DNA from 2 places in the Streptomyces sp. NPDC087263 genome. Region 1 is predicted to be linked to the other one. Evidence: riboswitches for the same ligand, from Rfam matches in the RefSeq annotation. Region 1 holds a riboswitch; the other holds the start of a gene.

The links. Region 1 has a riboswitch for S-adenosylmethionine ahead of thrC (threonine synthase). Riboswitches for the same ligand answer to the same signal wherever they lie in the genome.
Region 2: another riboswitch for S-adenosylmethionine. It lies ahead of ACIPC1_RS18055 (ABC transporter substrate-binding protein); the one in region 1 lies ahead of thrC (threonine synthase).

The regions. Positions count from the first base shown of each region.
Region 1 is NZ_JBIUYT010000014.1:15,730-20,669, reverse strand. It holds gene ACIPC1_RS35540 (trehalose-6-phosphate synthase) at 1-182, opposite strand, end outside; gene ACIPC1_RS35535 (glucosyl-3-phosphoglycerate synthase) at 259-1,233, opposite strand; SAM riboswitch class I at 1,413-1,560, shown strand; gene thrC (threonine synthase) at 1,578-2,906, shown strand; gene ACIPC1_RS35525 (MoaD/ThiS family protein) at 2,903-3,178, shown strand; gene ACIPC1_RS35520 (cold-shock protein) at 3,648-3,854, shown strand; gene groL (chaperonin GroEL) at 4,257-4,940, shown strand, end outside.
Region 2 is NZ_JBIUYT010000005.1:213,116-218,055, reverse strand. It holds gene ACIPC1_RS18060 (ABC transporter permease) at 1-546, opposite strand, end outside; gene ACIPC1_RS18055 (ABC transporter substrate-binding protein) at 609-2,231, opposite strand; SAM riboswitch class IV at 2,623-2,732, opposite strand; gene ACIPC1_RS18050 (YoaK family protein) at 3,196-3,945, shown strand; gene ACIPC1_RS18045 (class I SAM-dependent methyltransferase) at 4,292-4,940, shown strand, end outside.

The sequences.
Region 1 (4,940 bases):
GCGCCCGCGTCCGGGCCGATCGCCGACAGGCCCGAGACCAGGCCGCCGCCGCCGCGCCTGGCCTGGAGCTCGCCGTCCTCGCGCACGTCGTAGGAGACCGGGCCGCGGTTGGACGCGACGAGGATCCGGTGGGAGCCCTGCGGGGATGCCGTGGAAGCAGCAGTCGAAGCCGTGGAAGCCATACGCGTCAATCTAGCCCGGCCCGGAAACGCTCAAACGTACGGACGGGGTACCGCGCAGACGTATACCGTCGACGGTTTACGCCGCTTTGCGTGACTGATACTCCGAGATTTCCGCCATCGGAGGCCGTTCTTCCGTATCCACGGAGTACGTGCGCGGCTCGAAGCCGGACTCGCCCCGTTCGAACTGGGTGATGGCCGGCCGGATGAGGTGGCCGCGGGCGAGCCGGAGCTGTGCGGTGCGGTAGATCGCGGCGGACATCCGGCCCAGCGCCTGGCCGTCCTGGTGCCGGTGCTTGCGCACACCGACGTCGACCTGGGCGAGCGCGTCCAGGCCCACCAGGTGCAGCGCGTCGACGAGCATGCCGAGCTCCACGCCGTATCCGACGGGGAACGGGAGCTGTTCCAGGAGGGTGCGGCGGGCCGCGTACTCGCCGCCGAGCGGCTGGACGAAGCCGGCCAGCTGCGGCCAGTGCATGTTCAGCAGGGGGCGTGCCATCAGTTCGGTGACACGGCCGCCCTGACCGGCCGCGGTTCTGCCGGAGGTGGGTTCACCCGGCAGGTTCAGCGGGCGGTCGTACATCGCCTTGACCAGGTCCACGCCCGGATCGGTGAGCAGCGGCCCCACGATCCCGGAGACGAAGTCCGACGAGAACTCCTTGAGGTCCGCGTCGATGAAACAGACGATGTCACCGCTCGTCACCAGGAGTGACCGCCACAGGACCTCGCCCTTGCCGGGCACGGCCGGGATGCGGGGAAGTATTTCGTCCCGGTGGACTACTCGGGCGCCAGCGGCGGCGGCGACCTCGGAGGTGCGGTCGGTCGAGCCCGAATCGATGACGACGATCTCGTCGACGAGGGGGACTTTGCGGGTCATCAGGTCGCGGCGGATGATGGAGACGATCTCACCGACCGTGGCCTCCTCGTTGAGCGCGGGCAGGACCACGCTCACCGTGGAGTTGGTGGATCGTTTCGCGGCTATGAGCTTCTTGAGCGGCCGGTCGGTCACGGACCAGGAGCGCGTGCTCAGCCAGCGCTCGACGTCTTCAAGCACGTGCGGCTCTCCCTTGCGTTCATTGGGATGCTTGTGCCCGTCGCCGCGGCAGCGTTTGGTGTGTCGCTGGCATCTCGCGGTTCGGACGGCTCTCTCCACCATCCAGGCCTTCGGTTACAGTCTTGAACAACGCTGATGACCATCGCATGTCGGGGGTCGTCCGGCGCACAACTGAATACCGCTCATCCAGAGGGGCAGAGGGATACGGCCCGTTGAAGCCCCGGCAACCCTCCAGCTGGTTCTTGTCACATCGATGTGGCGAGGCTCCCGGCTCGGGAAGGTGCCAAATCCGTCTCACGGCGAAGTGCGTCGTGAGGAAGATGAGGAGAAAGGGCCTCGCCTCCATGGCTGCGCAGACAGTTGCAAGCACCACTGCACACACCACGAACCCCGTGACCTCCCCGGATTCCGCGAACTCCGTCGACCTGGGCCCCGCCACCGCGCTTTCCTGCCGCGAGTGCGGACACCGCGTCCCGCTCGGCCCGCTCTTCGCCTGCGAGGAGTGTTTCGGCCCGCTGGAGATCGCGTACGACTTCTCGGCCTACGAGACCGAGGACCTCCGCAAGCGCATCGAAGCGGGCCCCGCGAACATCTGGCGCTACGCGCCGCTCCTGCCGGTCCCCGCGGACGTCGCGGAGAAGCCGAACATCAACCCCGGCTGGACCAAGCTCGTCAAGGCCGACAACCTGGCCCGCGCGCTGGGCGTCACCCCCGGCAAGCTCTTCGTCAAGGACGACTCCGGCAACCCGACGCACTCCTTCAAGGACCGCGTCGTCGCCCAGGCCATCGAGGCCGCCCGCGCCTTCGACTTCACCACCCTCTCCTGCTCCTCCACCGGCAACCTCGCGGGCGCCGTCGGTGCCGCCGCGGCCCGCGCCGGCTTCCGCTCCTGCGTCTTCATCCCGCACGACCTGGAGCAGGGCAAGATCGTCATGGCCGCGGTGTACGGCGGCGAGCTCGTCGGCATCGAGGGCAACTACGACGACGTGAACCGTTTCTGCTCCGAGCTGATCGGCGACCCGGCCGGCGAGGGCTGGGGCTTCGTCAACGTCAACCTGCGGCCGTACTACGCGGAGGGCTCGAAGACCCTCGCGTACGAGATCTGCGAGCAGCTCGGCTGGCGGATCCCCGACCAGCTGGTCATCCCGATCGCCTCCGGCTCCCAGCTCACGAAGATCGACAAGGCTCTGCAGGAGCTGATCAAGCTCGGCCTTGTGGCGGACAAGCCGTACAAGATCTTCGGTGCCCAGGCCGAGGGCTGCTCGCCGGTGTCGGTGGCCTACAAGGCCGGCCACGACGTCGTACGGCCCCAGAAGCCCCACACCATCGCCAAGTCGCTCGCCATCGGCAACCCGGCCGACGGGCCGTACGTGCTCGACATCGCGCGGCGTACCGGCGGCGCCGTGGAGGACGTGAACGACGAGCAGATCGTCGACGCGATCAAGCTCCTCGCGCAGACGGAGGGCATCTTCGCCGAGACCGCGGGTGGCGTGACGGTGGGTGTGGCGAAGAAGCTGATCGAGAACGGTCTGCTCGATCCGACCCTCACCACCGTCGTCCTCAACACCGGCGACGGCCTCAAGACCCTGGACGCGGTGGCCTCGGACACCGGGCTCACCGCGACCATCCGCCCGAACCTGGACTCCTTCCGAGAGGCTGGCCTCGCGTCATGAGTGTCAACGTCCGCATCCCCACCATCCTGCGCACCTACACCGGCGGCAAGGCCGAGGTGACGGCCGAGGGCGGCACCCTCGGCGAGGTGATCGCCGACCTGGAGCAGAACCACACCGGCATCGCCGCACGCGTCCTGGACGACCAGGGCAAGCTGCGTCGCTTCGTCAACGTGTACGTGAACGACGACGACGTCCGCTTCGAGCAGGGCCTGGAGACGTCGACGCCGGACGGCGCGGGCGTCTCGATCATTCCGGCCGTCGCCGGAGGCTGACCGTCACGCGTCATTACTTACGGTGATTGCCGTTACCTTAGGTAATTGCGGTCACCGAGAGTTCATCGAATTGCCCCCTCCGTGAGAGAAGCGGAGGGGGCAATTCTGTATGGTTGAGCGCGGTACAGTTGGGGAAGCCGCTTCGCTTTCGAGTTGGTTTCATGCCGGGCGCATATGAGTCCTCGCCCGATGCCCGACAAGAAGTAGCCAAAGTGCCCCGCCTCTTTGAGCCGTTTATGGCATTTACGGGGCCCGACTTGCCCTGAAACTTTGCGAATTCTCCGCATATTCCCGATCGGTCGTGCTCAGAATTCTCGTCCGATTGACCTGTTGCAGAGGGCAGTTGGACAGATACATTCAGCCGCGGTCGACGCGTTCCGGCGCACACCCCCAATCCTTGGGGGGTGAGGTCTGACCCGGGCCCGCGAAGTGCGGTCCTGTGCAAGGGCCAGTAATAGGGGAGTTAGGCATGGCTCAGGGCACCGTCAAGTGGTTCAACGCGGAGAAGGGGTACGGCTTCATCGCGGTCGACGGTGGTGCGGATGTATTCGTCCACTACAGCGCGATTCAGATGGACGGCTACCGCACCCTTGAAGAGGGCCAGCGGGTCGAGTTCGAGATCTCGCAGGGCCAGAAAGGGCCGCAGGCGGACATGGTCCGGCTGGCGACCAGCTGAAGCACGCGCCGACTGATAGTTCTGTTCGACGTGACGAAGGGCTCGTACCTCCACCAGGGGGTGCGGGCCCTTCGGTCTGCCCGTCCGTCTGCCCGTCCGTCTGCTCGTCGGTCTGCTCGTCTGCCCGCCCCCTGCGGCCGGCTGTCCGCGGGTCCCTCCGGCTGTCTTCGCGCCGTGCGCGCCCCCTGCTTCACCTGGGGATCTTCCGGAGTCGCTTGCACTCGGTAGGGGCGAGTGCTAATCATTGGCGTTAGCACTCTGCAGGTGAGAGTGACAACGAGGACCGGGTCAGTGAGGCCCGCAGGCCAAGTGGGGCAAGGAACCACGAGGCAGGCAGGCCGTCCGTCGCGGGCGCGGGCGCGGTCCGGAGCAATCCACCCCAGTCCGGGAGGACCACTTCACATGGCCAAGATCATCGCGTTCAACGAGGAGGCGCGGCGCGGTCTCGAGCGCGGGATGAACCAGCTCGCCGACGCCGTCAAGGTCACCCTTGGTCCCAAGGGTCGCAACGTCGTCCTCGAGAAGAAGTGGGGCGCCCCCACGATCACCAACGATGGTGTTTCCATCGCCAAGGAGATCGAGCTCGAGGACCCGTACGAGAAGATCGGCGCAGAGCTGGTCAAGGAAGTCGCCAAGAAGACGGACGACGTCGCCGGCGACGGTACGACCACCGCGACCGTTCTGGCGCAGGCGCTGGTCCGCGAGGGCCTTCGCAACGTAGCCGCGGGTGCCAACCCGATGGCCCTCAAGCGTGGTATCGAGAAGGCCGTCGAGGCCGTCTCCGGTGCCCTGCTCGAGCAGGCCAAGGATGTCGAGACCAAGGAGCAGATCGCCTCCACGGCCTCCATCTCCGCCGCCGACACCCAGATCGGCGAGCTCATCGCCGAGGCTATGGACAAGGTCGGCAAGGAAGGCGTCATCACCGTCGAGGAGTCCCAGACCTTCGGTCTGGAGCTGGAACTCACCGAGGGTATGCGCTTCGACAAGGGCTACATCTCGGCGTACTTCGCCACCGACATGGAGCGTATGGAGTCCGTCCTGGACGACCCGTACATCCTGATCGCCAACTCGAAGATCGCCAGTGTC
Region 2 (4,940 bases), on a different contig from region 1:
CGCCGGCAGCACCAGACCCGGCAGCCCGTCGTTACCGAACGCGGGGAACCACCGCGCCCGGAAGGAGAACAGCTCGACGAGCACCAGCCCGACCCAGAACGTCGGCACCGACACCCCCAGCGGCGGCAACGACAGCAACAGCTGCCGCAACCACCGCTGCGTGGTGTAGGTCGCCAGCACCGCAAGACCGCCACCGAAGACCACCGCGAGCAGCAGCGCCGCTCCGGTCAACTGCAGCGTCTGCGGCAGCGCGTCGGCCAGCGTCGAGGTCACCGGCCGACCGGTGGAGACCGCGTTCCCGAAGTCACCGCGCACCGCCTTGCCGAGATAGTCGGCGTACTGCACCAGCACCGGTTTGTCGAAGCCGTACTCATGCCGCAGTGCGGCGATCTGCGCCGGATCGATCTGGCCCGAGTCCGCTCCGGCGCCGGCCATCGCCGAGACCGGATCACCGGGCAGATAGTTCAGCACGAAGAACGACACCGTGTACGCAGCCCAGAGCACCCCGAGTGCCTGTGCGAGACGCTTGCTCACATAGTGACGCATTTCCTGCCCACCTCCTGTAGCCGACGACCGGATCGGACGCTCTGTCGCGCATCCACCGGCTGCTAGCCGATCCAGGTGTCGTGCAGCTGGATCCGGCTGGAGGCATCGAACGTGAGGTTGTGCACCTTCTTCGCCACCCCCAGCTGGGTCTGCAGCTCCACCACGGGAATGACGTAGGCGTTCTGCACGATCAACTGCTGTGCCTGGCCGACCAGTTCCTTCCGCTTGGCCACGTCGGCAGTCGCCGCCTGCTGGGTCAGCGCCGAGTCCAGCGGGCCCGCCGGCAGGCGGTAGAGGTTGGCCAGCTCGGTGGAGTACTGGCTGCGCAGGATGTCCGGGTCGGCGCGGGTCAGGTTGCCCCACGACGCGTCGAAGTCGCCGGACTGCAGCATCGTGGCGAACTGGGCGGTCTGCGTCTCCTTGAGGACCACGTCGACTCCGACGGCCTTGAGCTGCTGCTGGATCAGCTCCAGGGCCGGCTGGTTGGTGGCCGAGTTGGCGAACCACCTGACGATCAGGCTGAGCTTGGTGCCGTTCTTCGATCTGATGCCGTCACTGCCGACCTTCCAACCAGCCGATTCCAGCAGGGACTTCGCCTTCGCCGTGTCGAAGGCCAGGTCGGAGCCCTGGTCGGCGTAGTCCGGTGTGGTGTACGCCAGGATGCTGGTCGCCGGCCTGGTGCCGGTCGGGAACACGGTGTCGACGATCTGCTGCCGGTCGATGGCGAACAGGAGCGCCTGACGCACCTTCACGTCCTTCAGCAGCGGGCGGGAGTTGTTCAGCCCCAGGTTGAACACCGCACCGGGATTCGCCCGTCGTTGCAGGTTCACCTGGCCACCGGTGAGCGCAGCCTCGTCGGCCTTGCCGACGCTGCTGATCGCGTCCACCTGACCGGACTGCAGGCTGCCGGTGCGCACGCCCGATTCGGGCACCACCTTGAACACCAGCTTGTCCAGGTACGCCTCGCCCTGCTTGGTCCACAGGGACGAACCCCAGGCGTACTTGCTGCGCTTGGTCAAGGTGATCGCCTGGTTCTGCACATAACTCTCCAGCGTGAACGGCCCGGACCCGACCACACCCTTGCTGCACTTCTCCTGCGGGCTCTGCTTCGCGCTAGCCGACGACTCGATACCCAGTGAGTGCGTCGACGTGGCCTGGAGGAACTGCGCGTTCGGCTGCTGGAACTTGACCCGCACCGTGAGCGGATCGACCGCGGTGGTGCTGTCCACGCCGCTCAAGTACCCCTGGGCCAGCGTCCCCAGGGCGCCGAGCTTCGGTACCGCGTCGAAGTTGTCCTTGACCACCTGCGCGGTCAGCGGTGTCCCGTCGCTGAAGGTGACACCTGATCGCAGGTGGAAGGTGAACGTGGTCGTGTCGGAGCTGACGTCCCAGCTCTTCGCCAGCCACGGCACAATTCTGCCGGTCTTGGGATCCTGGTCGGTCAGGGAGTCCACGATCTGGCGCAGTGAGTAAATGGTGTCGTTGCTGCCCACCTGCTGCGGATCCACGCAGCCCACGTCGGAACCCACCGCGAAGGTCAGTGTGCCGCCGGACTTGGCCGGGCCGTTGTCGCTGGTCGAGCCGGCGCTGTCGCTCGACGTGCAGGCGCTCAGCAGGAGGCTGCTTGTCACAAGGGCGGCGAGTGCCGCCCACCGGGTGGGTCGGGAATCCGGATGCGATATCACGGACGGGTTCTCCTACTCCAAAGTCACCGCGCACATGCCGGTGCAGACCAAGGCGAAGTGGACCTGGGCAGACCTGGGCGAAGTGACGGAAATATTCGGAAGATGTCTGGGGAAAGGGTGCCGACGAAGGCGTGACAGTGCCGCGGACTCCGACAGCACTGTGAGAGCCCGCAGGGAGTCGCCCGCGGCGTCAAAGCCGTCGGCGAACGTCAGTCAGGAAGGCGGGGAGGCCGGGACGCAATCAGTCGTGACACAGACAGCTGGTGAAGAGCTGCAGGTCGATGTGGCGTCGGCGGGAGAATCCGGAGAACACCGCAGCGGCCGCGATCGAAGCACTGAGATCACTGCTGTTCGGCACGCTGGTCCTCCCGATCTCAGGCCCGGTCAAGGGGCCACGCGCTTGCGGGGTCGATGACCCCGCCGGGCTTTCACCTGGAGCACCCCACCGCGGTGGAGGGTTGCCGATCAACGAGCCAGGGCTTGACGCTGACACTCAATGCCGCTTGGAACGCTAACGAGCGTCGCCATGATCCGTCAATGCCGACAGGCGAGTTGGGCCACGCACGGCACGGCGGACCGAGTTGCGAAAGGCCCGGAAACGGCCGTCCCGAACTCTCCTGACCGGGCGCCGGTCGGACCCGAGGCGCCCCGACTCAAGAAATCGTCGGACCTGTCTGTTTTGTCATTCCAGAGGGCCTTCGTAGTTCTTTGCTGAAACCTGAGTAAGGTTTCGCCCAAATATGTGGCTTTTTCCCAGATGTGGTCACATCCTGAACGCGGGAGATAAATGTGTACCTAGCAACTAGTCGGGGCGAGTTGCCGACTCTGGGCGCTTGGAGGGAAAGGCATGCAATGGAGCAGCCTGCAAAACACCCACGGCCGGCGGTCTCGACTCGAACGTTCTCGGGACACTCGACCTGCCGCCCCGACCCTGCCGGTCCGGGGCGACGGAGGAGCCGAACCCGTGGATGACCGGCGTGTGGACCTGGCCGCAGCGCACGCGACGCCGGAACTGCTGGCCATTCGTGACCGGCTGCTTGTCGCCCTGGCGTTCTCGTCAGGCGTCTTCGAGGCGATCTGCTTTCTCTCCTTCGGGAAGGTCTTCACGGCGTTCCAGACCGGAAACCTGGTGTTTCTCGGACTTGGGGTAGCCGGCACGCGGCCGCCCGCCGGCCCGGATCCCGTTCGCGTGGTGATTTCACTTGCCGCGTTCGCCGTGGGGGCCGCAGTGGCAACACGGATCCTGACCGCGTTCAACGGCGACGAGGAGATGGAGGACTCGCAGATCTTCGAAGCGTGGCCGCGTCGCGTCTCCATCGCACTGTGCGTCGCGACGGTGGCGCAGGTCGGTTTCATCGTCGTGTGGATGGCGGCGTCTCCGTCCAGCCTCGTGTCCAACATCCTGGTCGCCCTCAACGCCTTTGCGATGGGTCTGCAGATGAATGCCGTTCGGTCGCTCCATGTGCCGGGCATTTCCACCACGGCGGCCACGGCCACCTTCATCAGCTGGATTTCCGGTATCACCACCTGGTCTCTGAAGCCCGCCGCGGTACGTCGCCTGACCGGGGTCCTGGTGGGCATGGTGGCCGGCGCCTTCGTCGGAGACTGGATGCTCAGCCACGCGCACACCTACGCGCCGGTGCTGCCAGTGGTCGTGATCGCACTCGTCGTCGCGGTCGCCTCCGTGATGCTGAAGCAGAAACCTGCGCGGTAGAGCGTCGGCGAGCGGGATCCTCGCCTCGGCGCCGGTACGGCCGACATGACGGTCGTACCGGCTCGGGCTGACCGGCACTGTGGCCGGGATCCGGCTTGAGCACCGTGGTGAGCTGCAGCGCACGGGCGGGCGGTTTCGGGGCTGCATCCCGTACGCGAGGCGAGTCGGTAGGCCGCCTTCCGCCCTGAAACGGCGTGGCTGCCGTCCGCGGCTGGGCAGTCGGCCCGGCGCCCCGTGCCGACCGGGCCGCCGTCCACGGGAGGCGGCACCGCTATTCACGGCTTCGCCGAGGCCCGTGGGCCCTTGGGTTCGCCCGCAACGACCGGCCGTACCGCACAATGGTGCGATGATCGACGGTACTTCGCGGACAACAGCCGAGCCGCCGCCCCGGTTGATCAAGGACGACGAGTTGGCCGGCCATTCGGTGGTGGCCAACAGCGCCATGAACCGCGAACGGGTTCTGGCCGGCGTCAACAGCTACACCCGCGAACTCGGCTTCGCTCCCACGGATTTCCTGAACGAGAGCGACCGCCGCTCCGCCCCGTCATGGCTGGACCTGTGCAGCGGAGAAGGGCTGGCCCTACGCGAAGCGGCCAAGCGACTCCCGCAAGCCGCACTGACCGGCGTGGACCTGGTGGGCCCGCGGTTGCGGGCAGCGCTGCCCGACGGCCTCGAACTCATCACCGCAGACCTCGGCGGGTGGTCCGCGGAGCGCCGCTACGACCTGGTCACCTGCGTCCACGGACTGCACTACATCGGCGACCGGCTCGCGCTGCTGGAGCGGGCCGCCTCCTGGCTCACCGGCACCGGCCTGCTGGTCGCCCACCTCGACCCCTCGACGCTGCGGCGACCCGACGGCGGTGATGCCTCCCGCCCGGTCCTGGCCGCACTGCGCGCCGCCGGCTTCCACTACTCGACCCGCCACCACCGCCTCAGCCTGCGGGGCGGCCGCCGCATCACCCTGCCCTTCACCTACCTCGGCGCCGACCCCCACG